DNA from 3 places in the Paenibacillus sp. SN-8-1 genome. Region 1 is predicted to be linked to each of the others. Evidence: riboswitches for the same ligand, from Rfam matches in the RefSeq annotation. Region 1 holds a riboswitch; each other region holds the start of a gene.
What was found. Region 1 has a riboswitch for thiamine pyrophosphate ahead of ACRRNK_RS10095 (thiamine phosphate synthase). Riboswitches for the same ligand answer to the same signal wherever they lie in the genome.

Region 1 (10,718 bases):
CGGAGCGTGAACAAAAGCATGACAGATTCGCGTTATTTAAAACGAACCATAGTGAAAGAAGTCATTGACAGCAAGATCCTGAACGAGAAGCGAAATCTCCGGATCTACCTGCCTCCCGGCTATAATGAAGTTTTGAGTTACCCTGTGATTTACTGCCAAGACGGGGAGGAATTCTTCAATTATGGACGTATTGCAACCCTCGCTAATCAGCTAATTCTTGATGAGGACATCGACCCTTTCATTGTCGTAGGGGTTGAGGTAGACACCAAGGTTCGTACGGCTGAATATGCTCCATTTGGGCATCGTTTCGAGGCCTATACATCCTGTTTCACACAAGAGATCATTCCCTTTGTAGAACAGAATTATCCGGTAAGAAAAGAACGCAGCGAACGTATTCTAGCCGGGGATTCTTTGGGCGGTACAGTGTCGCTCCACTTAGCTATGAAAAACCCGGAGCTGTTTTCCAAAATAATCAGTTTGTCCGGGGCATTCTATATCCCCACCCAGGAATTTGTTGCTCAGGAGACTGACTTATCAGGACTATCCTTATACATGATTGTCGGTCTCCAAGAACGTGACTACCAGACCGATACAGGTATTTACGATTTCGTAGAGCTTAACCGGAACACCAAGGCGCTGTTGGAAGCGCGAGGAGCAAAGGTTCATTATCTCGAGAAGGAAGGCAAGCACCTATGGGGCTTCTGGCAAAAGGAGCTGCCTGACGCGTTGAGATATTTCCTGAAATAATCCTTATTTAATCAAAAACGCCGGGTTCGATACATTATCGATCCGGCGCTTTTGTGCTACTGCTATATTGGAATTAACTCAAAATTAGTATTATGAATCCAAATATTGAGAATTCGGAAGATTTTCTTTGAGTGAACGTCTTGGCAGCTTCCATTTATAGAGCACAGAGAGCATACGGAAGATAACTACGATCGCAAATAAAAAGATCAGTTCCCAATTGTTTTTGGCCATGCCAAGTCCGACAGCTATACCTGCAACCATCGCCCATACCGCGTAGATTTCCTCTCGAAGGACAAGCGGCTTGCGACCTGCTAACAAATCACGAATAATCCCGCCGCCTATTCCGGTAAGAACTGCCGCTACGACCACAGCGCTAAGCGGATGCTTCATATTTGTAGCATATAAGGCGCCCTGTATGGCAAATGCCGACAGGCCAATTGCATCGAACAGTGCCTCTGTCTTCTTCCAATGTTGAATCCATTTAAGTGGAAGCACAAAGGCAACCAGTACAGACAGATTCGCAAGAATAATCAAGTCCCCCTGGGTCCAGAGTGTTGTCACCGGTACACCAATGAGCACATTCCGGATAATCCCTCCGCCGAAAGCAGTCACCACCCCAAGCACCAATACACCCAAGATATCATACTCTTCTTCCATGGCTACAAAAGCTCCGGACATAGCGAAGGCAATTGTGCCTATAATGCTAAAAATTTCAAATATATGCATCTCTTTACAGTCCCTATCCTCTCAGCTTATTGCACGACTTTTATATTTTAGCCTTGACATCCAAAATTGTGCAAGACATAAAGTTGTCCTATACTGATTAAAGAAGTCATGTCAAAGGAAGAAAGGAAGAAAGCAATGCCTCCAAAACGGATTTTGATTTTTACTGGCGGTAGTATTAAGAAAGAAAGCATCCATGAAATCAAAGAAGGCGATTTCGTTATAGGGGCAGATAAAGGTGCCCTATTTCTAGTTGATAATGGCGTCCAGCCTGATCTCTCCGTGGGTGATTTTGATTCAGTAACCAAGGATGAGCTTGAACGGATCAAGCGGTCCAGCCATGAGATGATCACATGTGACCCCATTGACAAGAACCTTACGGATACCGAGCTTGCTTTTGACATGGCCCTCGATCAGCAGCCTGAGGAGGTTGTTATGATTGGTGCGGTAGGTTCAAGATTGGATCATTCCCTCGCCAACATTCAGATGATGCTAAGAGGGCTTCAGCATAAAGTGTTAAGCTCCATTCTAGATGAACATAATTATATCTCACTTACCGGTTCCTCTTTGAAGGTACAGGATCGCGGATTCACCTACGTCTCCCTTCTCCCTTTGACGCCTGAAGTAACTGGTATTACGCTAAAGGGATTTATGTATCCTTTGCAGGATGCAACAATCCAAATGGGACAGTCATTGGGGATTAGCAACAGGCTTACAGGTTCTGAAGGAAGCATCCAAATTGAAAGCGGGTTGCTGCTAGTGATTCAAAGCAAGGATTGAGCGCAATTGAGGTAACAATTTTGTCATAATGATTGAAACTGATTCAAAATCAGTAACACTTGAAACCTTTGATTTATCAAGGGTTTCTTCTGTTTTTCACATGTATGCGCTATTATAGTTAAACTTTTTGTAACTTTAATGATATTTTAATAATCACGCTTGAATGACTGACAGGCCTGAGTTTGGCTGCACCTATCCAGAATCTAGTAGGTAAATAACCTGATATAGTAGAGCCATGCCCAACAAGAAAAAAGAAATTTGGAGGTACAACATGAGAAACCATAATAGATTATTCCAAAAAGTATTGACTCTAGGGGTGTGTGCGACAATCACATTCTCAGGATTCTTTGCCGCAGGGGCTTCTGCAGTGAATGCAGCATCCTCATCTGTTACAGCTCAAGCTACAGCAACTTCGAAAGCACAAAAGGTGATTAACCTAGGTAAAAAATTCATGGGTGTTCCATATAAATTTGGGGCCTCTACCAATACAACACGTAACTTTGACTGCTCTACTTTTACGAAATATGTATTTAAGTCTGTAGGCGTTAATTTGCCTCGTACGTCAGCTGAGCAATCCAAGGTAGGTAAATTCGTATCTCGTTCGAACCTGAAAGTCGGAGATTTGGTCTTCTTCTCAAGCGGCAGCCGTGCTAACGGAAGAAACGTAACTCACGTTGCCATATATATAGGCGGAGGCAAGCTTCTTCACACTTACGGTAAACCTGGCGTTACCATCTCCAACCTGAACAAAGGGAACTGGGACAGAACTTACCTGAAAGCCCGCCGTGTAATCTAATTTCAGATATACGATTAAGCCGATGTCAACAGACATCGGCTTTTTAATTAATAATATATCCCGTGCCTCTGACGGTATGAATTATTTTACGGGGATGACCACGATCTAGCTTGCTTCTCAAATGGCGAATATAGACATCAACCACATTCGTATCTACCCGAAAGTCATAACCCCACACCTCCTGAAGCAGTTCCTCACGACTGCACACGTGATTCACCCGGCGAAGCATAAAACACAGTAGATCATATTCCTTGGGCGTAAGCTTAATCAGTTGTTCTCCCCGGTATACCTTTCGGCTTTTTAGCTGCACTTGAACATCGGCAAATGATAATAAGGTCCCGGCACCGGATCTCGCTCCATAGAACAAGTCGACCAGCTTATGAATTCGGGCCACTAGCTCCTCTATTGGCCGAAATAAACCTACATATTCATGAGCACCTTCCTCAAAGACCTGAACAAGCTCCGTGGTAGATGGATTAGAGGTCAGGACAATAACAGGGAAGTAAATAACAGGCGAGGCGTTTTTCAGCGCCCTTAGGAATTCAAGTACTCCCATATTTCTGAGCATCGTGCTTATCATCAGAAGGAATGGAGCCTCATTTAGTATAATCCGTTGAGCAGCCGCCGTACTTTCTATCTTATCAATGCTAAACCCTTCCTGGGTAAGCCCCTTCGTCAGTACTTCTTCTGCGCCATCCAGATCACCCACAATTAATATCGTTCTGTTAGGAACAGGCTTCGACCTCCTTCCGATCAGACCAGGTGTAGAGCTTATTGTCTCACAATAAAAAAAATCCATACTGCCAAAATGGCAATATGGATATGGTTGATAATTCAAAAGTGCACTCAAGTCTTAACCGAAATAACGGTGATAGATTCGTTTGGCTTCAGCAGTATCCTTAGTTCCGTGAATCAAGGCTCGCCCATCCTTGAAGATGACCATCCTCTTATCTTGAAGCGTAATGGACACCAAAAAAGGATTGCTCTCAACCGGCCCTTCATTCAGCTCTCTAAACGATGAAGCAACTTGGGCAAGATTGACTTCCCTTCGGGCAGAGGGACGAATCTGAACCGTATCCCGGCCGCATAAAACTTCAGTTTTTTGCAGATTAGCCGCCGACAGAAACGGATAAGTCCTGTTTGGTCCGCAAGAAAGGCAATCATGCTTGATCGCTCCTCCGACCTTAATGGATGCTTGCTCGTTACGCCACAAATCAAAGGAGAGTAAGGTTCCTCTCAAAGCCTGTTTATTTCCTGTCAGCAGCTTTAGCGCTTCTGTGGTCTGATGTGCTACCACGGTCTGTACTGCCGGCGGGATAATGCCTGCCGTATCGCAGGTATCTCCGCCAAGTGGTATGCTCCCTAGCAGACAATTCAGACAAGGTGTCTCCCCAGGGAGAATAGTATATGTAATACCATAGCTGCCAACGCAGCCGCCATAGATCCAGGGAATACTATGCTTTTGGGCGATATCATTAATCAGCAATCTTGTATCAAAGTTGTCTGTTGCGTCTAAGATCAGCTGTATACCCGGAAGCAAATCCTCAATTTCCTGCAGGGTTACATCCATAACGTGAGCATCAATCGCTACGCTTGAATTAATCTCCTCTAGGCGTCTGCGGGCTGCAACTGCCTTTGGTAATCGATCCCGGGCATCTGGCTCTGAGAAAAGCTGCTGACGCTGCAGGTTGCTCCACTCAACGTAATCTCGGTCAGCAATACGAACATGCCCCACTCCGGCCCGTACCAACGTCTCAGCTATACCTGTTCCCAGTGCACCTGCACCAATAATCAGAATACTGCTGCTTGCCAGCTTATTCTGGCCTTCTTGGCCAATAGGAGTGAATCGCTCCTGTCTAGAATAACGGTCTACCTTGCCTTGATGTTTCTCGGAATCTTCTAAGGTTGGTTCAGAAGTACCGAGTCCTCCATCATTCATTTCGTGATCATCCCTTCCTGCGGACTGCTTGCCGCAGCATAACGTTTCACCGGTATCCTTCCTGCTTCATATCCCAAGCGCCCGGCCTGGACTGCAAGCTTCATAGCTTCAGCCATTTTTATAGGATCATTTGCTCCCGATACGGCTGAATTCAAGAGCACCCCATCTGCCCCAAGCTCCATGGCGAAAGCCGCATCCTTTGGTGAGCCAATTCCGGCATCCACGATGACAGGAACCTCGGCCTGTTCAATAATGAGCTCCAAGTTAAATGGATTGATGATTCCCCGGCCCGTGCCTATTGGCGAAGCTCCTGGCATTACAGCATGAACGCCCAGCTTCTGTAGTCTCTTGGCCAGAATCACATCATCGGAAATGTAGGGGAGAACTATAAAGCCTTCCTCAAGCAGAATTTCACAAGCTCTCCAGGTCTCGAGCGGATCAGGAAGAAGCGTGTGGGGATCACCGATTACCTCTACCTTGATCATATCACAAAGTCCTGAGGCTTTCGCTAGTCTGGCTATACGAACGGCTTCCTCTGCATTGACAGCCCCCGCAGTATTAGGCAGCAAAGTATATCTCTTCAGATCAAGACGCTCAAGGAAGTTCTCCTGATTCGGGTTCGACAGATTCAACCTTCGAACGGCAAACGTGAGAATCTGAGTTTCGGACACTTCAACAGCTTGACTTTGTGTGTCCAAATCAGAGAATTTACCCGTCCCAAGTAATAAACGTGAATGAAATTGATGTGATCCAATTGTTAACATATTTTTAGCCGCCTCCCACAAAATGTACTATCTCTATCGTATCGCCATCTTCAATCGGTGTTGCCGCATGCTGTTCCTTATGCAAAATCTCCTGATTCTTCTCGACAACTACTGTCTTAACACCCAAATCCAAACTAAGAAGCAGGTCTTCAACGGTTTGAATCTTCACTTCATCCAGATCCATGAACTGTCCATTGATTCGAAGCTTCATCGAATAAGTCCCCCTTCAAGCTGATGCTGGAACCGATCTGGTCTGAATGGAACCAGATTAATCCCGGGTGTAGTGGTGCCCTCCATCTCGCTAGCAAGCAGCCTTGCTGTCATAGCACTCAGAAGAATACCATTACGATAATGGCCTGCTGCTGCAAATAGTCCTTGTATTTCTTGAAATCCTCCTAAATAGGGTAGCCCGTCTGGTGACTTAGGACGATGCCCGGCCCAAGCTCTCTCAAACTGAGCATTTCTAATTTCAGGAATCCATTTTGCAGCTTCACTTAGCAATCTGACAATACTATCTGCGGAGACTCCCTCTGAGCTGTCACCTGGAATGCTCGTAGCTCCAATCCATAACCTGTTGCCAGGTTTGGGCACAATATAGATGGATTTTGCGTACAGGGTAGCTTGTAATAAAGGAACCCTCGTACGCACCTCAACGATCTCGCCTTTTACTGGCTCCAGAGGAAGTGTTAATCCCAGTGGCTGCAAGAGCTGCTCTGTTCTCCACCCTCCGGCTAGCACTACTTGATCACAACGCAGGAATACACCTGAAGTCTGGACCCCCTGAACCCGCTTATCTTGAACTTGTATACTTGTAGCCTCAGTCTGACGAAGCAATACCGCTCCCTCGGCTTGCGCACTATATGCGAACGCCTCAGTGAGCTTCGAGGGAATAACCTGGATTTCATCAGAACGGTAAATGGCTCCTGTTAGCCCCTCAGTAAGTGCAGGCTCAGCTTGTGACAGCTTCTCCGGGGTCCACCATTCTCCTCCTGTACCTGCTGCAAGTAATTCAGCCTGTAGGTTCTCTGCTTCCTGCTTATCTCTAGCTGGAGTCAAAAACCCTTGTTGATTCAGACCGGCGTCAATACCGCTGATCTTCCTTAATTCATGGATCAATGCTGGGAAGAGATCTCTGCTCATTTTAGCCATAGTCTGAAGCTCAGGATGTTCGAATTGCTCACAATCTGCTGCCAGCATTCCCGCTGCAGCTCCTGATGCCCCAGAAGCAAGGTCCGATTGTTCAACTATTGTTACTTTCTTCCCTTGCTTCGCTAACTGATAACCAAGGGAACTTCCGATAACCCCGCCGCCAATAATAACGACTTCCCGCTGTCTGCTCAAGTGTGTTCACTCTCCTTCGTGATTTCGGGTGTTGCTTACACGGATGCTTTCGCCGCAGCCTGATCTAAAGCACCCCGATACTCTATCGCAGCTGAAGATGGATCTGCTGCATCCATAATTCCCGACATGATCGCAATCCCTGATGCACCTGCCTGAATAATCTCCTTCACACGATTCGTTGTGATCCCACCTATTGCAATGACCGGAATTCTGGATATAGCACAAATTTCTGCAAGAGAAGTGATCCCGCGCCCAGGCAGTCCAGCTTTGGAGCTTGTAGGATACACATGTCCATAGAGGCAATAATCCGCTTTATCTGAATAAGCGGCCGAAACCTCTTCGGAAGTATGAACCGAACGTCCAACTCTGAGCTTATCTTCACAGACAGCTCTAGCTAGAAGCGGGCTAAGGCTTTCTGCACCGAGCTGCACTCCTCCCAGAAGATAGGCCAAGGCAATATCTACCCGGTCGTTAATGTACAATTTATGTGCTGGGACTCCGATTTCAAGCAGCTGTTTCACAGTAGTAGATAACTTTCTCGCGCTCCAGCTTCGTTCTCTGAGATGAAAAGCGTCTATGTAGGGATGAATGGCTTCTACAATCGATACCAGCTTGGATTGATCCTGCTCTCCATTTGAGATGACGTGGAATTCATAAGAAGAGCTCATTAATCTCCAACTTCCTTTCAGGCGATATGTAGTAAAGTGGTAAAATTACATGCAAAAAAGCCGCTCTCATAGAGAGCGGCGCACGTTCATATCAAAGCGGAGGCTTTGATCACGGCCAAATTTCAGCTGGGCTTATCACTTGCTTCCCATGGCTTAAATTATGGTTGTGTCATTCACGAGTACCACTTCCCTACGCTGGTATAACCCAGATCAGGTGCAAAGGGTCCGGAAGCGTGGAACTTCCATCTCAGCCAGAATCGGCCCCCCTAGTGTGTAACTATTCAGGTTAATGCAATTGTAGCATGTTTTGGAAATATAGAGAACCCTCAGATCACTTTTCTAAGAAATGTGCTGAGGGTCAATATAGTTGAAGCTATCTGGACGCTACCTGATTTATGCCTTTTTCGTGGACCAAGCTTCTACATCCCAAGTTTTAGTTACCCAGTCTTCATAGAAATCAGGTTCGTGGGATACAAGAATAACTGTCCCCTTGAACTCCTTAAGAGCACGTTTGAGTTCTTCCTTCGCGACTACATCCAAGTGGTTCGTAGGCTCGTCGAACAGAATGTAATTGGTCTCGCGCATCATCAGCTTACACAGACGTACTTTGGCTTGTTCTCCCCCGCTCAGCGCCTTAAGCGGACGGGTAATATGTTCATTTTTCAATCCGCAGCGCGCCAAATGAGCACGGACCTCATGCTGATTCAGATGTGAGAATTCATTCCAGACATCATCGATCGGAGTAATATTCTCTGCGCGAACTTCTTGTTCGAAATACGCCGGGAACAAGAAATCGCCTTGGTATGTTTTACCACTGATTGGACGGATTTTGCCTAATATGGTTTTGAGCAATGTGGATTTACCCACCCCGTTACAACCAACAATAGCAATCTTGTCTCCACGTTCGATCGTCATGGACATTTTAGGCAGCAGTGCATGAGTATAACCAATCTCAAAGTCGATTCCTTCAAACACGGTCTTCCCACTTGCGCGGGCTTCCTTAAAGCCAAAAGTAGGCTTAGCAGCCTCTTCAGGACGATCAATCCGCTCAATACGTTCGAGCTGTTTCTCACGGCTCTTTGCCCGGCCTGAAGTAGAGTAACGCGCTTTATTCCGCTGTATGAAATCCTCTTGCTTCTTGATAAATTCCTGCTGCTTCTCATAGGCCTCGATATGCTGGTTTTTATTCATATCTGCCATATCAAGGAACTTTTCGTAGTTAGCGGTGTATCTAGTCAACTTGGCGAACTCAAGGTGGTACACCACATTGACTACCTTGTTCATAAATTCTGTATCATGCGAGATCAACATGAAAGCGTAAGGATAGTTCTGCAAATAATTGGTTAACCATTGAATATGCTCCACGTCCAGATAGTTCGTAGGCTCATCGAGCAGCAGCACATTTGGCTTCTCCAGAAGCAGCTTGGCCAGAAGAACCTTGGTACGCTGTCCCCCGCTGAGAGCAGCGACATCACGGTCAAGTCCAATGGCGGATAGACCAAGTCCATTAGCCATTTCTTCGACTTTAACATCGATCAGGTAGAAATCTCCAATGTCTAGCTGCTCCTGAATTTCGCCCATTTGATTGAGCAGATCCTCAAGCTCCTCTGGAGTGGCATCCCCCATCTTGTTCGTGATCTCCATCATTTCCTGTTCAAGTTCAAGAAGTGGAAGAAAGGCATCCTTCAATATATCACGAACCGTCTTGCCTGGGGTAAGAATAGAGTGCTGATCCAGATAGCCATACCGCACTTTCGGGGTCCATTCCACTTTCCCGCTGTCTTTAAGCAGCTTGCCAGTCAAAATATTCATAAGCGTCGACTTACCAACGCCATTAGCTCCCACCAGTCCTACACGTTCTCCTGCCAGCAGGCGGAATGAGACATTTTTAAATAACGTACGATCTCCAAAGTTATGTGATACGTTCTCAACTGTTAATAAACTCATAAAAAAGAACAAGCTCCTATCTTATATAATTAATAAATTCAGTATTCATAATAGACATTCAAGAATTCATTTTAGCATAAGAAGGAGCATTCCCGAAATAACTGGAGCAAAATTTAATAAATCTTGTAAATATCTTAACGCTCTGCCAGCCCAGCGTGATTTCAATAAGCTTTTTGACATACTTTGGACTCGAAATACCCCTTGGCGGCTGCTTCCCGCTCACTCGTGAATACCTCTTCAAGCTTATATCCCGGATTGCACGATTCCCTGTAATAATATTTAATTCCCGTCACTTGATCGATCCCGCCTTGGATTACGGATCGCTTAATCAGCCTTCCTCCTCCCAAGGCATAATTATTGTAGTACTTATCGCCCACAGGAATCCCCTGCAGAAACACCATAATTCCAATATCATCCACCGTATTATTCCAATCTTCACCAGATATGCTCGGCAGTGTGAAATGATAGTTCATACCTAATCTGACAGTGTATACATTGTGTCTGCTGATCGTCCCCTCTAAGTCTTGCTCAATGGCTTGCACGATGACGGTACGTCTTTTTGCTTCATACAAATCTTCCTGGTGCAGCAGAGGCACGTTGCTGTCCCGGGATACCTCTTCCAATGGCCCGCTCATCCACTTGCCGACTGCAGCATCAAAGACGGTAACATAACGATCAAGTGTAAAATGAATAACGTTCCCTTGCTTGTCTGCGTATGCAAATGGCTTCTTTGGACTCCATCTATAGTCAGTAAGAGGTTCACGATCCTCCCCGGTATACTCACTCGATTGATAAATATAGTAACCATCATAATCCAGGACTACTACGACTGGAATATAGTTCATAAATGCTCGCTGCGCTGAAGCATCTTCTCCTATTCCAAAATTCAGATAAAGGGTATGAAGCATCGTGTCCAGCGCTTTATCCCGATTAGCGCGAAAATACTTGGCCGATGCATAACCCGCTTCATACATCTGAAGCTCATTGTCATTCAGCTGGGTTCCACCATCCTG
Region 2 (10,718 bases), 1.6 Mb from region 1:
ATTTACTCTATGGGATGTAGGCGGCTCTAATCGTCGATGAATGGCTTTAGAACCTTTATGCTCCTATTCAGTCTATTGATCGTCTCGCAGTTAAACTGCATACGGTAAATAGAGTACAGGCCCCCTGTACTCTATTTTTTGTGATCAAACGCACACTTTTTTTCATGTAATGGTTGACAGGAAGATTCAGCCAGAGTATATTTTAAACAAATGTTTTAAATGACTGTTTAAAACTTAGAGAAAAGACAAAGAGGAGAGATAAGTTACATGCTGGATACTTTTAAAGGACTGATCAGGAAGCCGCAGACGATTGTTGGGGTGGTAATGGCTCTGGCGTTCCAGGTCATCTTCTGCCTGGTATGGATGACTGGATACAATGGAGTCAATGACCGGGTGAAGGAATTCAAGATCGCGGTTGTGAATGAGGATGGGAAGTTTGGGGAGTCCCTGAGTAAGCAGCTTGAGGGGAAGCTTCCTTTCCAGGTCGTATCGATGAGTGCGGCTGAGGCGAGTGAAGGCCTGAACAGCCGGGAAGTTCAAATGATCGTTACGGTGCCGCAGCAGTTCAGCGAGAACCTAAAGACTCCCGGGAAGCAGGCTGAGCTTAAATATACGATTAACGAATCGAACCCTGTTACCGTCAAGAGCGCGATGCAGAGTGCGGCGAATTCAATAACCGCCTCCGTGAATGCGGGTGCGGCGGCTCAGGGAACCCAGGCTGTTCTCGAACAGCTTAAAGTGCCTGCCGCACAGGCGGGAGCAACCTCCGCTGCGCTGACTGCGCGGGTGAATTCCGAATTTACTTTTACGAACAAGATCGATGGCATGAACAATCAGATGGTGCCGATGATGCTGGTGCTTGCCTCCTTCGTCGGAGCTATGATTATGGGTATGAACGTCCAGCAGGGCGCTATGATGATGAAGCCGGGTACCTCGAAATGGCAGCTGTTTGGAGCCCGTATTCTACTGAATGTGCTGTCCGCTGTAATCGTATCGCTGGTGGGCTCATCCCTTGTGATGGCGCTTGGCGGCCAGGCTGCGCATGGATTTATAAGCCTGTGGATGTTCCTTGGATTGTTCGTCCTGACCTTTATGCTATTCTCGCAAATGTTCCTCTTTCTGTTCGGAATGGCTGGAATGCTGGTCAATGTAACGATGCTGTCCCTGCAGCTTGTAAGCTCAGGTGCCATGGTGCCGCGCCAGCTGCTAAGCGATGCTTACCAATCCATTGGTGAATTCCTGCCGGCTTCTTATGCGGTCGAGGGTCTGATGAATCTTCAGTTCGGCGGACCCGCAATTGGACCGAAAGCTGTAGCTCTACTGCTCATTAGCTTGATAAGCATTGGAGTCAGCCTGCTAAGAGTTGCCTTGAAGCGGGAGCCGAAGTCAGATAAGACCAAGGAGCTATCCACAGATCCGGTTGCAACTGCGGTGTAAGCTTAAGGAAGATATTATATAAGACGCAGTCAAAGTCAAACAAGACATGTAGGTAAGGAGTAACTGCGTCTTATATAGGTGATAGATGCCTGCCATCCGGGATTGACCCTGCCGGAGGCAGGCTTTTTCACCTTGGCCAGCCTTGCGTATGCGGTTTCAAAGTCGCATAATGGGACTAGAATTATTAGAGAGGATCTAAGGGAATGAATCATAACGATTGCGACATCAAGATGCGTATTCTGCTGTCCGCCAGGAAGCTTTTTGCCAAACAGGGGTATGAAGGCACGAGTGTAAGGCAGATCTGTGAGGAAGCAGGGGCCAATGTGGCGCTTATTTCTTATCATTTCGGGGGAAAAGAAAAGGTGTACACCGCTTTGTTCGAGAAGTTCTTCCCTGGAAGGTTAATGAGCGACTACAGCGAGCAGCTGAGCGACCCGATTTCGGGTCTTCGCCTGCTCATCTCGGAGATTATCCATTTCACCTTTCAGGATAGAGAGCTCAGCAGTATCGTTCAGCAGGAAGTGATGATGGATTCCCCCCGCAGGGATATTGTGATGGAATTCTTATATCCCGTATGGAGCAAGGTAAGAGAGCTGCTGCTCAAGGGAAAAGAAGACGGCATATTCGAGTTCGACTCGCTTAGTAATACGCTGCTTATGGTCATAGGGGCAGCACTTGCCCACAAACGGGTATATGATTTTGAACGCTTAATTGCAGATGAAGAGATGAACCCGGAACAAATCCCGGACCAAACGGTGAAATTTATTCTTAGAGGGTTAGGAGTGAAAGAGGCATGAACGACACAATCGCATTGCTCAAAAAGCATCGGTCTATCCGGAAATTCAAAGATAAGCCGCTGGGTAAGAGTATGGTGGAGCAGATCATCAGCGCCGGCCAGGCTGCCTCGACCTCCAGTAATGTGCAAGCCTTTAGCGTTGTTGCCATAACAGATACGGAGCGAAAAGGAATCCTGTCCGAGCTCGCAGGAAATCAGGCTTATATTCGGGAATGCCCAGTCTTTCTGGTATGGTGTGCGGACCTGCACCGCTTGAAATATTCGGCTGAAAGGCACCGTCCTGGTCAGGATTCCTATGAGGATGTAACCGAGAACTTCATTATCGCCACGGTGGATACCGCGCTGGCCGCGCAGAATGCCGCTGTGGCCGCCGAGTCGCTAGGTCTTGGAATTGTATACATCGGCGGAATTCGGAACCGGATTGCCGAGGTGGCCGAGCTGCTGGAGCTGCCGGATCTGGTCTATCCCGTGTTTGGGATGTGCCTGGGGTACCCGGATCAGGAGCCGGGTCTTCGTCCGCGATTACCGGTATCGGCGGTACTACATTGGGACGAATATGATACGGACAAGACAGAAGCGCAAGTGGAGATCTATGACAAGACGATGACCGAGTATCTGCGAGAACGTACTGGAGGGCAGAAGGACACGCCTTGGTCGGAGCTGATGGCCGAGAAGCTGACTCAGCCAGCGCGCCTGCATATGCGGGAGTTCTTGCAGAAGAGAGGCTTTGAATTAAAGTGAATGACAGAGCGGCACCTCACCGGGCCGCTTTTTAATTTACAATATTCTTGAATCCCTCATATAAATATGAGACAGAAGGAAATATTCCAATCTACGGATGTCTGAAACGGGCACATTGTATATGAGGCGCAGGAGGGCTTTATTCATGGTGGACTCCAGACTCTGGCGATGAGAGATAACTCCGCTCCAATTGAATAGAGCTGCGATAGGAAGTGCGGCTTCTTATATGGTATAATCTTATTATCCTAAGAAAAGCCCTTCTATATGGATTAGGGTTGTAGAGATTAAGGAGTCTGCCATGAACAAGAAACACTCGAACAAGAAGCAATTTCTCAATAAAATATACCGTGCCTTCAAACTGAATTTCCTTAAGCTGCTGCGTACACCGGGCGGTGTGAAGAAGGTATCCCTCGGCTTCTCGATCGGATTCGCCCTGGAGATGATCGTTATCTCGTCGGCGTGCCTGGTCTACTTAATTTTTTATCCTGTCGTTAAGCTGTCCGGTGGTTCAGTACCAGCTGCCATTATCGGGAATGTTATTGGCAAGCTGACGTTTCTTCCGATTCTGTTGATGCCATTTGCAAGGAAGCTCGGTTCCTGGATCTATCCGCTGCATGGAAGCCGACATAAGGGCATGATTCATGAGGCCTCGATTATGGATATCTTCAAAGGGGACTTCTCCGCTATCCGAGATGTGCTTCACGGCGGACTGCATATCCTGATCGGGATGAGCATCTTCGGCGCTGTGCTGGGTGTAATCTCTTATTATGTCATTCAGTTTTTGTATAACAAAACAGCCAAACGTCGAATGGAGAAACGGCGAAGCCGAATTCTTGTATATGAACAAATAGGATCGTGAGCGAATAGCTCCGGTCCTTTTTTGTGTCATATGGGATATAATGTAAATTGGAGATTGGCCGAGTGGGATTAATTATTTGAGATAGAACGGAGTGATCTTCTGGATGAGCATTTATGAGGTGGATGCGTACGTGAGGAGCATTGAGCTTGATAGGAGCCGGATTCCCTCTTACCAGCAGTATCCTTTCAATCTGGGCGCGGTACGGAATTTGCACAGTCTGAAGCTTCACCCCAAGGTAACGTATATCGTCGGGGAGAACGGAATGGGCAAGTCTACTTTGATGGAGGCTATGGCTGTTGCCTGGGGCTTCAATCCTGAAGGAGGAACGAAGAACTTCAATTTCTCAACACGAGCGACGCACTCTCCGCTGCATGAGCATATCCGGCTGGTTCGCGGGAGGAACCGGCCCCGGGACGGGTTCTTCTTTCGGGCGGAGAGCTATTATAATCTAGCGACGAATATAGGTGTGCTGGACCGAGAGTTCTCTGATGCTCCACCAATTATAGACTCCTATGGCGGGAAATCGCTGCACGAGCAGTCGCATGGGGAATCCTTCTTTGCCGCCTTCATCCACCGGTTCGGAGGGCGGGGTCTCTACATACTGGACGAGCCGGAGGCCGCGCTGTCCCCACTGCGGCAGATGGCCATGCTGGCGCGGATTCATGAGCTGGTAGGGCGGAATTCCCAGTTCATTATCTCCACGCATTCCCCGATTCTTATGGCTTATCCGGATTCCATTATGTATAACCTGACGGCTGAAGGAATGGAGGTCACCTCATTAGAGAAGACGGATCACTACATCATTATGAAGGAATTTCTGAGTAATAAGGATAAAATGCTTCGTGAGCTGTTCGATTAATGAAGAGCAGGCTCAGCTGAGAATGGGGTGCTCCCAAAGTCCAAGCTGTCCCTTCGCTGGAATGAACTCAGGGAGCAGGGTCATATCCTCAACTTCCCAAGCGAAATGATCCACCCTGTAATCACCGAGCAGGTAGTCATTACCTTTAACCTCTTGACCCTCCTCCAATACTGCGGATTCCCCGCTATTCTTGGTAACCCGGTAACAATTTACAAGACGGCAAGTTGCCAGGATTACGCCAGTCGGCAGCTTCGTCTCGGTATATCCATGCTTGGCAAGGACTGAGAATACAGGTTCATCACGGCAAGCTGCCTTGTCCGTTCTTAAGCTGGCGTGAATTGCAAGCGGTCCGCGGTAACGTGTTCTCCACGATCTTGTCTCATATTTGATTTCCCCGAAAACAAAGAGACTTGCCCAAGGCTGAATCATCGACAGTACCTTCAAGAAATGCTCCCCTCTCATTTTAGCTTTTTGTTTAGATTACCCTACAGTTAGTGAAGTACACCTATCGTCAATTATGAAATTGATAGCGGAAAAAAATATAGGATGAAGCATTAATGATATGAATGAGAAAAAGCCCTCGATTAGAGGGCTTTTTCTCATAAGCAGGGATGTAAGACAAAGGACAAGGGCATAGCAGCTAATGTTCACATTTAATAGTAAAATCGTTTCGTATTCGCGTACAGCATCGTCTCCGCCTGCTGGGGTGTGATTCCATGAATCGCCCCGTAAGCTGCGATGACTTCTCTTACCATCCCTGGGTGGGTCATCTGACCCTCGAATGGTCCTTCAAAAGGCCACGGCCCATCCGTCTCAGCCATCACGAGATGCTTCGGATAACGATGTGCCAGCTCTATAATTTCCGGCTCATAGAGAAGGTCCGGGGTGAACGAGATATAGTAGCCCTGGCTTGCCATACGTTTAATCGTGTGCGGGGCACCCTTGAACCAGTGGAAGTGAGCCCGGGTAATCCGGTGCTTCTCCAGCAGGTCGCAGACGATATCCGCATCCTCATAGACGGCGTGCAGGACGACTGGCTTACCCAGCCGGGCAGCCAGGGCGAGAAGCCTGTCCAATAGATGAAGATATGGGGCCGCGTCAAATTCTTCACCGCGTTCCGCCGCCTCAAGCCGGGAGTAATAGGGGAGGCCAATCTCGCCCACAGCCACCATCTGATCGGCATGCTGCTCCATCCACTGCATCAGCTTGCCTATTTCGTTCCCAGATGGTATCTCCTGCTCAGGGTGAAAACCATATGCAGGCCGAACAATGCCGGGGTATTGCAGCGCCAGCTTCTGGTTCATCTGAGAGGATTCCAGGTTCATTGAAACAGCAATTAACGACTCTACACCGCTGGCTGCAAGCTCACTCAGCAGCTTTGTGCGGTCCTGCTCTTCATATGAATCAAGATGAATATGAGCATCGATTACCTTATTCACTATGATCACCGGCTTCCTTCAAGCATTTTCTTTTGTTCTTCCCGCATGTACTGTGTCAGTTCTCTCTTCAGGGCAAGGAAGGAGGCGTCCTCGGCGATCTCCTCCCGGCGCGGCCTTGGGAAGGGAACTTTAACTTTGTGCAGCACCGTTGCCGGACGGCTGGAGAACAGATATACGGTGTCCGACAGCAGTAAGGCTTCCTCAATATTATGCGTAATGAACAGGACGGAGCGCTTATTCTCTTCCCAAATATTCAAAAGCCAGTGCTGCATGTCACTGCGAGTCAGTGCATCGAGCGCACTGAAGGGCTCGTCCAGGCACATAACCTCCTGCCTGCCCAGCAGCCCGCGAAGGAAGGAGGCGCGCTGCTGCATTCCGCCGGACAGCTTATGCGGATAGGAGTTCTCAAATCCGCCAAGTCCTGCGCGATGCATCCATTTGCGCGCTTCCTCCCGGACTTCCCTAACTGGAACACCGAATACTTCCATCGCAAGGATGACATTGTCTTCAATGGTCCGCCAAGGAAATAAAGCCGGCTGCTGGGGAACATAGCTGATATGCCCCTTCTTCCCGGTGATATCTTGGCCTTGCAGCAGAATTTGGCCTTGATCCGGCTCGGTCAGGCCGCCGATAAGATGGAACAAGGTGCTCTTGCCGCTGCCTGAAGGACCGACGATGGATACGAACTCACCCGGGGCTACGGAGAGAGAGACGTCCTTCAGAACGGGCAGCTCCCGCCGTTTCTCCCGATAGCTCTTGCTGATTCCCCGAACCTCCAATGCAGGAACCTGAATAGAGGGTTCTTGTACAGCTTGTGTCTTGTCCATGTTCTTCCCTCCTCAATGCTTCTCCCGCTCAGGCTTATAGCGGATTAACCACTTCTCCAGCAGTACAATAAGTGTGAACAGCAGCAGGCTCATGACAACAATAATCATAATGGCGACAAAGATCCGGTCTGTCCGAAAGGAAGACTTCTGCATCATCATATACTGGCCGATGCCGGTTCCGCTTCCCATCCATTCCGCAATAATGGCTCCCATCACGCTGTAGGTTGATGCAATCTTCACGCCAGATAGGATGGAAGGAAGCGCATAGGGAAGCTCCAGCTTTCTGAAAATTTGACCTTTGCTGGCTCCAATCATCCTCATGTAGTTCAGCATCACATGATCGGTCCGGGACAGTCCGTCAAGAGTTGCGACAGCAACCGGGAAGAAGCAGACCAGCGTGATAATGATCAGCTTCGGCGTCAGATCAAAGCCGAACCAGACTACCAGTAGAGGAGCCAGCGCAATCGTGGGAATGTTCTGACTTAGAATGATCAGCGGATACAGGGCTGATTTCAATATAGGTATGAAATGAAGTGCAATTGCAATGATAAGTCCTACAGCAAGGCCAATAACGAGACCGAGTAGGGTGAGCTGAAGAGTGGATAGGGTCTTGGCCCATAGATTTGCCGGATCAGCGGCTGCTTCCTTTCCAATATCGGTAGGACTCGGAAGCACCCATTTATCAATAGCGAATACGGAAGTCGCGATCTGCCAGACGAGAATAAACAAGATGACCGCCACAAGGGGCGGCCATACCATTTTGAACCAGGATCTCATGGACGGTATTTCTCCGTCAGCTTATCCATACTCGCACCTTCCGGTGTGTACAGAATTTTAATCTGCGAAATAATGCTTGGGCTTCCGAACTCTATTACGGCTTCATTCATCTTCTTCACAATATCCAGGAGTTCGCTCAGTTCACCTTCCATCGTAGTCTCAAGCGCGTTCACTTGATGCTTCACACCGGAAGCCTGAATGATCTCGATGGCCCGGTCAACATAAGGGATAACGTCTTCGCCGCCCGGGGTCTTCGGAATGATTTGTATACTTAGCAGAGTATTGGCCATGGTTGATCTTCCTTCCTATTTAACTGGATAAGTGCTTAGGCGATGAGCCTATCTTTAACTGCCCGTCTTACTTAGCTTCAGGCAGGTAATCATTGGTGAATGCTTTGCTTACATCCAGCGGCTTATCCAGCAGCTTGCGTTCATACATCCAATCGGAATAGTTCTTCCATACGGACTCTTTCTGTTCTCCCCAACGCGGCGCGTCATCCTTGTACCGGGGGCTCAGCCACTTCTGGCTGGCAACAACCAGCTTCTCGTCCAGGTCCGGTGCGGCCTTGAGCAGTATCTTGGCTGCTTCTTCGGGGTGGTCAATCGCATATTCATAACCTTTGGAGGTCGCGCTCATGAAGGCTTTGACCATTTCCGGGTCGCTGGCGATGACCTTCTCGCTGGAAGCGATGACCGGTGTGTAATAATCAAGCTTGTCTGAATAGTCTTTGACATAGAGCATATCAAGCGGTTGTCCGCGGAGCTGTGCCTCAATGCCGGTCCAGCCGTAATAGATCCAGGCGAAGTCAACATCCCGCTTCACGGCTGTGAAATAATCGGCGTCCCCAATATTGATATTGGTAACCTTGGAGACATCAGCACCCTGGAGCTCCATGATGGATTTCATCACAGCTTCCTCGACAGGAGAGCCCCAACCGCCATATTTCTTTCCTTCAAAGTCTTTTGGAGATTTGATCTTGCGGTCGACAGGCGCAGCAAAACCTGAGGTATTATGCTGGATAACTGCCGCAAGGGATACCAGCGGCACGTTCTGTGTACGGCCTTGGGTAATGCTCTCCTGATAGCTGACACCGAACTGGGCTGCACCGGAAGCTATCATCGTATCGGCCGACCCGCTTCCGGGCTGAATAATATCCACATTCAGTCCAGCATCTTTATAGTAACCAAGCTCCTTGGCAGCAAAAAGGCCGGTATGATTCGTATTTGGAGTCCAGTCGAGCACGACCTTGATATCCTTCAGTTCCTTTGGCTTCTCGGCAGTCGGAGTTGACTCGGTGCCGGTTGCAGTGCTTCCGCTGCCTTGCTTTGAAGTTCCGCAGCCTGCAGCTGTAAGTACGATCACACAGCATAGCAGAAGCAGACTCCATGTTCTCTTCTTCATTTGTATTCGCCCCTTCTTCTTTGAAATTCTACCCTGGTTCCTGACCGTTCAACCCGGATTGTTAAATGGAATGAACTATAGTTCACTCCATATTAATGGTGTAATGCAAAGGAAAAAAGGCGTCCTGGACAGGACGCCTTCGCGCGCATGAAAGAATGGAATTACCAAACATTTCTCGTTCCTACGCTGGCATTATCCAGATCAGGTATACGGGTTAGCATCTTGGGGATGCACTCTCAGCCGGCCGAATTCCAGCTCCCCGGGTGTTTGAAGTTATTACTAGAAGTATTATAGTCCCACCCTATGACCTTGTCCAGTAAATGGGGGAATGAACGGTTCATCTTACTTGCCTGTGGGTACACTAACGATGAGCGCCATTTTTTGAATCAGGAAGGAGCAATTGACATGGACCGTCAGCAATTGGAATCGCAAATAGAGCAAGCCTTGAAGGCAAATAAGTTTGGTTCCTTTGGAACCGTCGAGAACGGTGGCCCCAAGGTGCGTTACATGGCCATTTACCACGAGGGACTAACTGTATACCTGGCTACCGACCGGAAGACGCATAAGGTGGAAGAGCTTCAGAACAACCCCAAGGCCGCGCTTCTGCTTGGTTTTGAGCAGGGAGGAACGGGAGATATTGTTGAGATCGAGGGCGAGGCGACTGTCAGCAGTGAGGAGAGCCTGAAATCTAAAGTCTGGAGAGATGACTTCAAGCAGTATCTGGACGGACCGAATGATCCTGATTATGTAGTGATCAAGCTGACGCCTACGCGAATCGAGTTCGTATCCAAGGGCTCCGATCGTCAGGTCTGGACCGCATAATAACTCAAGTATTAATCCACAGACCCGGGGAAGTGCACCGGGTTTTGTGCGCGAATCAAGGCAGGCGATTTGGCATCCCAAATGGCCGCCTTTTTTATTCCATTTTTTCCAGACCATGTTGGTTCGTATTTGCTTTTTGCTGGAAACAGGTTTATAATTAAATTAATTGACTCCCAGAGCGATATTCTCATATTGAAAAGAGTGTCACTTACAAGCTGGAACTTTTTTCAATGTGTGAATTTTTTTATGGAAAAAAGGAGCATATTAATTTTTTTTACTTTTAGGGAGGCTACCCCAAATGGAAACAGGAACAGTTAAATGGTTTAACGCTGAGAAAGGCTTTGGCTTCATCGAAGTTGAAGGCGGCAACGATGTATTCGTGCATTTCAGCGCAATCACTGGCGAAGGTTTCAAAACTCTTGACGAAGGACAGCGCGTACAATTCAACGTTGTTCAAGGCAACCGCGGACCGCAAGCTGAAAACGTTGTAAAACTGTAACGCAAACCATACTGCCCTTAACGTGTGCGTTAGGGGCAGTTTTTTCTTTTAGAGGTAGGAACAGAAGGAGGATAATCATGAATTATCGAAAAAAAACGTTAGAAGAAATTCCTGAGGAGATCACACCGATTTGGTCGTGCACCAATGACAGTTGTAACGGATGGATGAGGGATAATTTTGCGTTTGACTACACTCCTGCTTGCCCTCTATGTTCTTCTGAGATGGAGAAGAGTTCAAAGATGCTTCCCTTGCTCGTTAATA
Region 3 (10,718 bases), 2.2 Mb from region 1:
CGGGCTCTCGTAAGAGATTCTGTTCTCGGCGACATCTGCCTCTGCGGGTCCCACGATTCTGTATTCGATTCGTTCGGCGAATTCCACGTCATTTAGAATGACCACGGAACCGACCTGAACGACGGAATTGTCGATATGGTCTACAATCCTTGCATTTTTCAGCATTTTCTCAATCGTAAGCACTCTCGTCTCCATGAAGGATTGATCATTCTTGGCCGAGTGGTACTCACTGTTCTCCTTCAGGTCTCCATAGCTGATTGCCGTCTTGAGGCGCTCTGCGAGCTCTCTGCGCTTGACCGTGGTCAGCTCTTCCAGTTCGCGTTCCAGCTGGGCATAACCCTCGCGTGTCATAATAACTTCGTCTTTAGACATTTCGTACCTCCTGTATAGATTCAACTTAGTGCTACTAATCATTGTAACCGATTTGAAGCTGCCCGTGATGGGTTAATCCGGACTCTGGTGATTTTTAATATAATGGACAGATGGCCCCCAGTCCTATTCACCGAGCGCACGCAAAGACAGGAATTCCGGGCAACCCGGTGATAAGATCATGTACAAAGGAGGTGATGCGGTATGGATTGGCTGAACCGGATGAATAATGCCATTGAAGTCATGGAGAATAGGATGGAAGAACCCTTCGATATCGACGAAGTAGCCAAAGCGGCTTACTCCTCTTCATTCCACTTTCAGCGCATGTTCCATATGCTGACCAGTATGACTGTTGCGGAGTACATACGCAAGCGCAGGTTGACGTTAGCAGCACAAGAACTGGCTATTTCCGGCAGCAGGGTGCTCGATATCGCGCTGAGATTCGGATATGAATCCCCGGAGGCCTTCTCCAAAGCATTCCGAAAGCTCCACGGGGTTCCTCCATCCGAAGCACGTAATCCGGGAGTTACCCTCAAGGCCTTTCCCCGCATCTCTTTCCATCTATCATTGAAGGGAGATCAAGGAATGGACTATCGTATTGTGGAGCAAGAGGAGTATCAAGTTGTGGGGAAGCTAATCCAGGTCACTACCCGGGACGGGAAGAACCTTCGGGCTATCCCTAAGTTCTGGAGGACCTGAACACTGACGGCACTTCTGAGAAGCTGCTAGAGATCGGACAGGACAAAGCCTTGCTTGGCATCTGTCTCGACATGCAGCAGGAGCAGGAGCTCTTCAATTATATGATCGGTATCCGATTAAGCCCGGGGACCCCACTGGAAGATGAGTTCACCGTGCGGACGATTCCCGCTTCCACCTGGGCGGTATTCACTTCGGTCGGACCGATGCCAGGAGCGATTCAGGACGTATGGAGAAGGATCTATCAGGACTGGTTCCCTTCTACAGGATATGAACATGCCGTGGGTCCCGAAATTGAACTCTACCCTGTGGGCGATATTTCATCCGACAGCTACCAGTGCGAGGTCTGGATTCCTGTGATCAAGAAATAACTACTCTGGAATCCTCGACTTGACTGCCCCCGATTCATTCGGAATCACAACAAGGCCGTTCCCCGGCAGACGCTGAATCCTGAATTCCCACATAACCGCGAACTGCGGGCCCAAACAGGATTCTATGGTCCATTCCTCTTGACAAGGTCATATTCCATGACATCCTAGTCCTTCTTCAGGCGCGACACACCTGAACAAATGCAGCTGAATATGCAGAACAGCCAGCTCCCTTGAATACGATCCCATGTGAAAATAATACGAAGGCCTCCTGTTCCACACTGTGGACAAAAGGCCTTCGTATTATGTGGCTGATCGGCAGCCACCCACGCTTTCTCACATTCTGACTTACACTTTAAATTGGCTGACCAAGGCTTGAAGCTCCTGTGACATCTTGCTTAAGGCTTCCGCCGAGGAAGCCACTTCTTCCATGGAAGCATTCTGCTCCTCCGCAGACGCGGCTACATTCTGGGTATTCGCAGAAGACTGCTCTGCGATCAGCGCGATATTCTCCATAATCTCGACCATCATGCGGGCACTTGCATTCGCCTGCTCAACGACACTCGATACGTCACGTGTCTCGGAGGACACCTGCCCGATAGAACTCAGAATATCCGTGAACACCTCTCCTGTCCGGTCTACCTGCTTAATGCCTTCCTGGAACACCTCAGTACCCTCATTCATCGATAACACGGCTCTCTCCGCCTCGCTCTGTACCTCCAGAATGAGATCACGGATCTGTGCAGCGGCTTCCGTCGTCTGCTCTGCGAGCTTGCGGACTTCACCGGCAACGACCGCGAATCCCTTGCCCTGCTCCCCAGCTCGTGCTGCTTCAATTGAAGCATTGAGGGCCAGCAGGTTCGTCTGACCGGCAATTTGCGTAATTAATTGAACGATTAGGCCGATCTCGCTTGATTTCTCACTCAGTGAGTTGACCACTTCAGCTGAGGTCTTGACCGATTGCTGAACCAGGTTCATTTGCCGGATCGCCTCGTTTACAACCGCATTTCCTTGTCCTGCCTTCTCATTTGCCAGATCGGTCAGCCCAGTGACCGCGCGAATGGAGGACTCGGCCTGTTCCATGCCTTTGGAGATCTCGCCTACAGCCTGTGTGGCTTCATGCGCACTATATACCTGCTTCTCAGATCCGGTAGCGGCTTCCTGCATTGAAATCGTGATCTGCTCGGTAGCACGGCCGGTCTGTTCAGCATTGGCAGAAAGCTCCTCAGCAGTTGCCGCCACCTGCTCGGTATTGAACCCCACCTGGGAGATCACATTCCGAAGATTCATTTTCATCTGATTAAAGGACCGGGCCAGATCACCGATTTCGTCACGGCTCTTCACGGTAATATCCTCCTGGTCCAGGTACCCTTCAGCAATTTTCTCTGCGCTTTGAGCCAGCGCCTTCACCGATTGCGAGATCAGCCTGGAGATAATCACCCCAATAATGACGGCTAGCAGGATCGCAATGAGGCTAACTGTAATAAGCGTGGTCTTAACTGAGGATACAAGAGCCGAGGTGTCCTTGCTTCCCTGGCTCATCTCTTGCTTCTGAACCTTGGCGATCTGGTCGGCCATTGCCCGCAGATCCCTGGAAATGGGGAAGACCTTCTCCGCTGCAAATTGTTTCGCTTGGTCAGTCTGACCCGTTCTCATGAGGGCAACGGACTGGTCCGCGTTAATCTTAAACTGTTCATTCAACGAATCCATACGCTTTAACAAATCCTTATTTGCTGCACTATTTATAAGGCTGCTAGTTGCCTTAATATTATCCTTAAGCTCTGTATATGCTGAGGTAGTAGCATCTGCGGCCCCTTCCTCCTGAAGCAAGAGGCTTCTTAAATTACTAATTTCTCGCGAAGCAGCATTCTGCATATCCTTGGTATTAGATAGAATCACAGCCCGCCGGTCGACCAGATCCGAATAAGTATCATCTACCCTTTGCAACTGCATGTAAGAGAGATAACTTATAATACCCAGCAACACAGCAATACTTAAAAAACCGGCAATCAACTTTTGTCCAATCGTTAATTTCATATCATGATGTCCTCCTAGATGATGTTCCTTTAATAGTAATGATATTGGAAAGAAAAAACAATGTCGAAAGCGGATTCAACGTCGTCTCCTCAAACCAAGTTTGGAGTGTAGGGTGTTCTGCTGGTCGGTGAAATTCTACCATACGAGGGTACCTTTGCATGCATATAAAGCCTGACATACCTCCCTGCCCAAGAAACACAAGAAGGCCTCCTGTTCCACCCATTGTGGACAAGAGGCCTTCAAGTTAATATTTCCGGGTTTGAGCTGCAATGCGGTATGAATCAAAAAATCGGGAGTAGGAACACGAAATATATAAGTGCGGCAAGTACAATACGGTACAGCGCAAAAGGAACCAGCTTAATCCGATTGATCAGCTTCAGGAAGAACCGGATGGAGATCAGCGCGAAGACGAAAGCACTGATGAAGCCCACGATGATAAAAGGAATGACCTCAGACGTAATCGAGTCCCAATTCTTAAGCAAGGAGAAGAAGCTCACTCCTGCCATGATCGGAACCGCCATAATGAAGGTGAAGTCGGCTGCAGTCCGGTGCTTCATTCCGAGCAGGACACCTCCCGATATGGTGGAACCGGAGCGTGAGAATCCGGGCCACATGGATAGACACTGAATCAGACCCACAATGAAAGCCTGCTTATATGTAATTTGATCCACAGACACGGTCTTCGGTTCACGAGGTCCGAACCGGTCGGCTATAATCATCAGAATCGCTCCAAGCACGAGCCCAATGACCACCGTCTGGGTGGAGAACAAATAAGTATCGACCAAATCATCTAATAACAGATACAGTACCCCCGCAGGAATCAGGGCTACGATAACTTGTCCGAGATTAAGACGCGGCCCGGTGGTCGTCTGACCGGGAATTTTCTTCAAACCCAGCAAATTCAGGAACCGGTCCCGCATAAGCACGACAACCGCGAGGATAGAGCCAAGCTGAATGACAATTTTGAACGTTACGGCTACCTCGGGAGAGAACATTTTGTTCGTCTGGAATAGGAAATCATCCACAATAATCATATGACCCGTAGAGGACACCGGTGCAAATTCAGTTATCCCCTCAACAAGCCCCAGAATCAGGGCCACAAACGCTTCCCACAAACTCAAGCTATTTCACACTCCTAATCATCATAGTTAATGACAGTGTACCTGCTTAGACAGCTATCTTTCAAATTCCACCCCGGAATTGATCCATGAAGGCGGGATACTGGAACAATGAATAAACTTGCATCAACCCGGTGCATTAGCCCACCCCAATCTGAGTCCTCCTACATACATTACATTAGCCCACTACCTAGAAGGAGTGAAATAACTATGGGATTTAATCCACCACCAGGACCGTTTAACCCTCAGCAGAACCCGCAGGGATCACAAGGACCCTTTGGCCCCCCAGGTCCATTCGGACCTCCCGGATCCTTTACACCCGGACCGCAAGGTCCCGGAGCTCAACAACCGCCCACATCACCTCCCCCACCCTTTATTCCTCAGCAGCAGGTCTCTGCTTTCGCAGTTGACCCTGGGGCAATATCCGGCTGTCTGTTCCGGTTCACCTACATTTGGCAGACGAATAGGGATCAATACTGGTTCTATCCGATCTTTGTCGGACGTACCTCCGTATCGGGCTATAGATTTCTCGGGGGACGCTGGATCTTTTTCGGGGTTGATCTAAGAAGAATCAGTTCATTTACCTGCTTTTGACGATCAGATACGAATAAGAGCAGTGAAATTCTCCATAATAGGGAGGTATACTTTAGGCCCGAATGGAGGATTCGCCATGATTGATAATCTTGAGAGCAGCTACAACTGTGCGAGTGCGGGAGACGATCTGCATCAGCTTAAGCAGGAGCTCGCTTCCTTGCGCGCACAGGGAATACAGACCGAAGAGCAGCAGGAGACCCTCAATCGGCTGGAGAACCAAATTTCGTTCATCCTGAACAAATGCGGCATTAACCATTGATCCGTAAGGCTCATCAGCAAGCATATAAGCCCTCCTTCACCTAATGGTGGAGAGAGGGCTTATTCCAGATGTGAGGAGCCCCGCAACATAGCGGACCCGGTTCATTTATTCAAAATACTATCCTCAAGCACCGCCGACTTATCTCCGTACTCTTTAATAATATGCTTCTCTCCCCAAGAACAGAGGGAATCAAGAATCCCCTTCAAGCTCCAGCCATACTCGGTGAGCTCGTATTCAACCCTAGGGGGAACCTCATTATAGCTGATACGATTCACGATCCCATCGCTCACCAGCTCTCTGAGCTGCTGAGTCAGCATCTTCTGGGTAATGCCTGGCATAAGCTGCTTAAGCTCGCTTGTCCGTCTCTTGCCATGCGTCAAGTGGCACAGGATCACACATTTCCACTTCCCTCCAATAACCTCCAGGGTCGCTTCTATTGAAATATTATATTTCTTGCGGGCTTCCATCCTTTATTCCTCCAATAGTTACTTTTTGGTGACTATATAACTTGAAAGTACGTACTGTTCATTTCAATCCAGTTCATACATAATAACATTTGCCGTTTGGCAATGACTATACTTAGGAGTGGATGAAATGTCTTTAGATAAAAAAAGAAGCACTTTCGCGCTTCTAGCACTGGCAATTAGCGCTTTTGCTATTGGAACGACGGAGTTCATCAGCGTAGGGCTGCTGCCTCTAATCGCAGATAATCTGCACATCTCGGTCACCCTTGCCGGGCTGACCGTTACCCTATATGCGCTCGGAGTCACCTTCGGCGCACCTGTACTAACTTCTTTGACCTCCGGCGTACCGCGCAAGACGCTGCTGATGTGGATTATGCTGGTCTTTATCGCGGGCAACAGCCTTGCCGCAGTCTCAAGCAGTATTGCACTGCTGCTTACCGCGCGGGTTATCTCCGCGCTTGCCCACGGGGTATTTATGTCGATCGGCTCTACGATTGCCGCTGACCTTGTGCCGGAGAACCGCAGAGCGAGCGCGATCTCGATCATGTTCTCAGGCCTGACCATTGCCACCGTTACCGGGGTCCCGCTGGGGACATGGATCGGCCAGCAGCTCGGATGGCGGGCCGCGTTCGTGGCCATTGCTGTTGTTGGTATTATTGCCTTCATCGCCAATGTGATCCTTGTTCCGGCGGGTCTTCGCTCAGGAACCCGGACGCCCGCAAGAGAGCAGCTGAAGCTGATTACCAATGGACGTCTACTGCTCTCCTTCACCATTACGGCACTCGGCTATGGCGGGACCTTTGTTGTCTTCACCTACTTGTCCCCGCTGCTGCATGACATCACCGGGTTCAAGGAAGGAACCGTCGCCTTCCTGCTCCTGCTCTACGGCATCGCTATTGCTATAGGCAATGTGATCGGCGGCAAAGCGGCGAACCGGAACCCGATCTCCGCCCTGTTCTACATGTTCGCTGCCCAAGCCCTGATCTTGTTCATTCTGATGTTCACAGCACCCTTCAAGGCTGCGGGCCTGATCACGGTTCTATTCATGGGCCTCTTCGCTTTCATGAATGTGCCTGGTCTGCAGATCTTCGTTCTGACGCTGGCCGAGCGGTATGTACCGAAAGGGATAGATGTTGCCTCTGCGCTAAATATCGCCGCTTTCAATGCAGGCATTGCGCTTGGAGCTTATCTGGGCGGCATCGTCACCGAGAAGCTCGGTCTGATTCATACAACCTGGGTCGGGGCCTTGATGGTGCTGGCCGCGGTACTGCTGACAGGCTGGAGCCGTGCGCTGGAACGAGGCGACCGTCCAGCTGTGCATACTTCCATACCTGAGCCTGGCTGCTAACTTTGACGGCAACCTAAAGACCCTCCTTGCGGCTTACCCGCAGAGGGTCTTATTTCATATCTGATTCACAGGAGGATGAAGCCAAATTTTGTTCTACCCAAGCAGCAGCTTGTACCAGTCCCTTTGCTCCGATCCGTGGATCAGGTGTTTTTGCGAATAAGAGCATCCAGCAGATCACCCACACTGACATTCCCGAGCTCATCTGCAATTCGATCTGCCTTCGTCTTCCTTCTAATGGACCCTACCAATAAGATCTCCACTCTTTGGTCTTTGTCAAGCAGAACGGAGTTAACTTCGAGCACATTCGTAAGCAAACCGACAACCACTGCGATCTGTTGGGGGGATAATCTGGCGGAGGGATTGTTCTTCTTTTTCCCATTGCTGCCATTGCCATTACTGCTCTTAGTCCCATTTCCGCCGTTACTGTTATTCCTCACGGACCTCTCCCCCAAAATTTACACTATAATTGTAGTTCCAGCCTCCTCACCTGCTTTACCGAGTCCCATTGCGAAAGCGGTGAAAATAACAACTACCACTATCGTAGTTATTATAATTTTACTGTTCTCATCATCCATATCTGGACCACCTTATCTTTAAATCTATCCTACTTCATCATATGACAGCATCTTCAGGAGGTGCACCCCTCCGCCCAGATGTGAATACGCTGAAGCACAACGTAAGAACTATTTTGAATGAGGCGGTGTGATTGATTATGTATTATCAACCTTTTGTGATTCCCCACCCTGCAGCTTTTCGTTCCTTGACCTATTCCCGTAACAGTGACATGGTAATTCAGCTTATCAGGGAATCGATCCAGGGCGAACGGAATGATGAGCTATTCTATGACGCTCTTATAAAAATGGCTCCTACTCAGCAGGAGAAGGACGTTATTATCAGTATCCGTAATGATGAAAGAAAGCATCGGAAAATGTTCCGCACCCTGTACACCCAGTTAACGGGCATGGCTCCTCCAGCAGGACAGAATGAACCGGCGGAAGCGTTACCCGCAAGTTATCTGGAAGGGATCGAAAAGGCACTCATGGGGGAACTAAAAGCATTTGAGAAATACCGTACGATTTATTTAAATATTGACCCGCAGTACCGCGACTGGATATTCGAGATCATGACCGATGAAATTAAGCATGCGTCTTATTACAACTGGCTGTACGCCAAGAACAAGTAATGGAAGTTGAGCGGGTATTTGAGCTTCTTCCGAATTGTGGTATATTTAATGCGTTAATTGTCAACTGAAGAAAACCTCATACATTTGTATTTCACTAGGGGAGCCTGCCGGCTGAGACGAAGCAACCACTTCGGACCCTTGGAACCTGATCTGGATCATACCAGCGTAGGGAAGTGAAGCGCCTATGAATTATTGTTTTGGTTCATGAACTGAACAAGGCTAAGGCCCTTCATCCTTTTACGGAATGAAGGGCCTTTTTAGGTATTCTTCAAAAGGAATTTGTTTGTACAGGAGGTCATCTTTATAAAGCCATTATTATCTCTGAATCATCTGTCTTACTCTTATGAGTCCTCCTCCGTGTCTGGACGGACGCCAATTATTGATCATCTGTCCCTGAAGGTCCATCAGGGGGAATTTGTATCCCTCATCGGCCCAAGCGGTTGTGGCAAAAGCACACTGTTCAGGCTGATTGCCGGCCTGCTTGAGCCGACAGACGGAGTCATCAGCTGGACGGGCGGCGAGGTGTCAAAGCGTCTCGGTGCCATCTCCTATATGCCGCAGCAGGACCTGCTGCTGCCATGGAGAACCGTCAGGGATAACTGCCTGCTGCCCTGGGAGCTGAAGAAGAACCGGGCGGGCGGACCGGAGCAGCTTGCCTTCGTCACGGATATGCTTGAACGGTTCGGCCTCGGCCGCTGGGCGGATGCCTATCCCCATGAGCTGTCAGGGGGGATGCGGCAGCGGGCCGCCTTTCTTCGGACGCTTGCCGCAGGCGGCGACCTGATGCTGCTCGATGAGCCATTCGGGGCGCTCGATGCATTGACCAAGCGGGAGATGCATCACTGGCTGCTAAGTCTGTGGGGAGAGCTGCAGCGAACTATCCTGTTCATCACGCATGATCTAGAGGAAGCCCTCCTGCTGAGCGACCGGATTCTGCTCATGCCGCGCGGAGGAGGCGCTCTGGAGGAGATAATCGTAGATCTCCCGCGTCCCCGTCAGCCCGGAGTGCATGCCACGGCGCGGTTCCTGGAGCTCCGAATGGAACTTGAGCAGCGACTGACAGGAGATGTATTCCGATGACAGCCTTCGTCCATAACCTTCACAAGCTGCTTCGGGGCTACGGCCCGTTCCTGCTGCTGCTCACCTTAATTATGATCCTATGGGAATGGCTTGTCCGCGGCGGAGCTGTTCCCGCTTTTATTGTGCCGGCTCCGAGCTCCATCGCGGCGGCCCTGATTCATAACCGGACGCTGCTGCTGGGTACGCACCTGCCGGTCACGCTGGGTGAAGCGGCGCTCGGATTCGCCCTGTCTGTCCTGCTCGGAACCGGCCTTGGCACCTGGATGCATATGTCCCGCACGGTGGAGAGAGCCGTGTATCCCTTTGTCATTATCAGCCAGACTCTCCCGCTTATTGCCTTGTCTCCCATCTTCATCATGTGGTTCGGCTACTCGATCTGGAGCAAGGTTGCCGTGGTCATACTCACCGCCTTCTTCCCCATCGTGGTGGGGGCTTATGATGGACTGCGAACTGGAGGACAAGGCTACAGTGATCTGCTGCGCACAATGGGCGCGAATCGGCTTCAGCTGCTGCTCAGGCTGCAGATTCCACTTGCACTACCTTCCTTCTTCTCGGGCCTAAAGCTCTCCGTGGTCTATTGTGTCATCGGAGCCACCATCGGAGAATGGCTCGGCGGAAGCAGCGGGCTTGGCTACTACAGCCGCCGAATGGCAGGGAATCTGCAAAGCGATAATCTATTCGCGGCTGTACTCCTATTGTCCTTGCTTGGCTTGGCCCTGTTCCTGGGCGTAGCGCTCATAGAGAGGGCCATTCTCAGCCGGGGCGGCTTTGCTGCCCTGACGGGTCGTAAGAGTACCCGTAAGCGGAATACTTAAATATATCGATTGAACTAAGGATTACATACGCCCGCTCCCTGCTGATTTCACAGAAATAGCAATACTACCTACGTTAATCTCTTTAGTTCATTCCATATAACTACACTGAAAAGAGGTTATATTCATGCACAAATCCATTAAACTTTCCCTTCTGCTGCTCTCCCTCCTGTGGGTGCTTGGCGGATGCAGCTCCGGTTCAGGTACCGGGCAGCAAGTGGCCAATTCATCAGCCTCTCCCAAGGCAAAGCCGCTGCAAAAACTCAGCATCATGCTGGACTGGTACCCGAACGCGGTTCATTCCTTTTTGTACGCAGCCAAGGAGAAAGGCTACTTCGCCGCCGAAGGCCTGGATGTCGATATCCAAATGCCCGCCGATACGAATGATGC

Region 2: another riboswitch for thiamine pyrophosphate. It lies ahead of ACRRNK_RS02575 (ABC transporter substrate-binding protein); the one in region 1 lies ahead of ACRRNK_RS10095 (thiamine phosphate synthase).
Region 3: another riboswitch for thiamine pyrophosphate. It lies ahead of ACRRNK_RS21305 (ABC transporter ATP-binding protein); the one in region 1 lies ahead of ACRRNK_RS10095 (thiamine phosphate synthase).

What each region holds. Positions count from the first base shown of each region.
Region 1 is NZ_CP194782.1:2,134,098-2,144,815, reverse strand. Features, by position in the region: gene ACRRNK_RS10140 (alpha/beta hydrolase) at 19-747, shown strand; gene ACRRNK_RS10135 (trimeric intracellular cation channel family protein) at 838-1,473, opposite strand; gene ACRRNK_RS10130 (thiamine diphosphokinase) at 1,609-2,250, shown strand; gene ACRRNK_RS10125 (C40 family peptidase) at 2,522-3,046, shown strand; gene ACRRNK_RS10120 (response regulator transcription factor) at 3,090-3,845, opposite strand; gene ACRRNK_RS10115 (thiazole biosynthesis adenylyltransferase ThiF) at 3,900-4,985, opposite strand; gene ACRRNK_RS10110 (thiazole synthase) at 4,982-5,749, opposite strand; gene thiS (sulfur carrier protein ThiS) at 5,754-5,960, opposite strand; gene thiO (glycine oxidase ThiO) at 5,957-7,090, opposite strand; gene ACRRNK_RS10095 (thiamine phosphate synthase) at 7,126-7,758, opposite strand; TPP riboswitch at 7,929-8,036, opposite strand; gene ACRRNK_RS10090 (ABC-F family ATP-binding cassette domain-containing protein) at 8,152-9,705, opposite strand; gene ACRRNK_RS10085 (hypothetical protein) at 9,867-10,718, opposite strand, start outside.
Region 2 is NZ_CP194782.1:516,987-527,704, forward strand. Features, by position in the region: gene ACRRNK_RS02520 (hypothetical protein) at 1-1, shown strand, start outside; gene ACRRNK_RS02525 (YhgE/Pip domain-containing protein) at 268-1,437, shown strand; gene ACRRNK_RS02530 (TetR family transcriptional regulator) at 1,641-2,234, shown strand; gene nfsA (oxygen-insensitive NADPH nitroreductase) at 2,231-2,974, shown strand; gene ACRRNK_RS02540 (DUF2062 domain-containing protein) at 3,273-3,833, shown strand; gene ACRRNK_RS02545 (AAA family ATPase) at 3,937-4,692, shown strand; gene ACRRNK_RS02550 (2-oxoglutarate dehydrogenase E1) at 4,705-5,136, opposite strand; gene ACRRNK_RS02555 (TatD family hydrolase) at 5,346-6,131, opposite strand; gene ACRRNK_RS02560 (ABC transporter ATP-binding protein) at 6,137-6,958, opposite strand; gene ACRRNK_RS02565 (ABC transporter permease) at 6,971-7,735, opposite strand; gene ACRRNK_RS02570 (thiamine-binding protein) at 7,732-8,025, opposite strand; gene ACRRNK_RS02575 (ABC transporter substrate-binding protein) at 8,093-9,136, opposite strand; TPP riboswitch at 9,298-9,408, opposite strand; gene ACRRNK_RS02580 (pyridoxamine 5'-phosphate oxidase family protein) at 9,542-9,958, shown strand; gene ACRRNK_RS02585 (cold-shock protein) at 10,257-10,457, shown strand; gene ACRRNK_RS02590 (cold-shock protein) at 10,535-10,718, shown strand, end outside.
Region 3 is NZ_CP194782.1:4,342,114-4,352,831, forward strand. Features, by position in the region: gene greA (transcription elongation factor GreA) at 1-372, opposite strand, end outside; partial or broken gene ACRRNK_RS21265 (AraC family transcriptional regulator) at 574-1,436, shown strand; gene ACRRNK_RS21270 (methyl-accepting chemotaxis protein) at 1,782-3,470, opposite strand; gene ACRRNK_RS21275 (undecaprenyl-diphosphate phosphatase) at 3,752-4,591, opposite strand; gene ACRRNK_RS21280 (DUF2524 domain-containing protein) at 5,259-5,441, shown strand; gene ACRRNK_RS21285 (winged helix-turn-helix transcriptional regulator) at 5,543-5,908, opposite strand; gene ACRRNK_RS21290 (MFS transporter) at 6,036-7,253, shown strand; gene ACRRNK_RS21295 (hypothetical protein) at 7,394-7,690, opposite strand; gene ACRRNK_RS21300 (ferritin-like domain-containing protein) at 7,966-8,436, shown strand; TPP riboswitch at 8,523-8,625, shown strand; gene ACRRNK_RS21305 (ABC transporter ATP-binding protein) at 8,794-9,516, shown strand; gene ACRRNK_RS21310 (ABC transporter permease) at 9,513-10,331, shown strand; gene ACRRNK_RS21315 (ABC transporter substrate-binding protein) at 10,456-10,718, shown strand, end outside.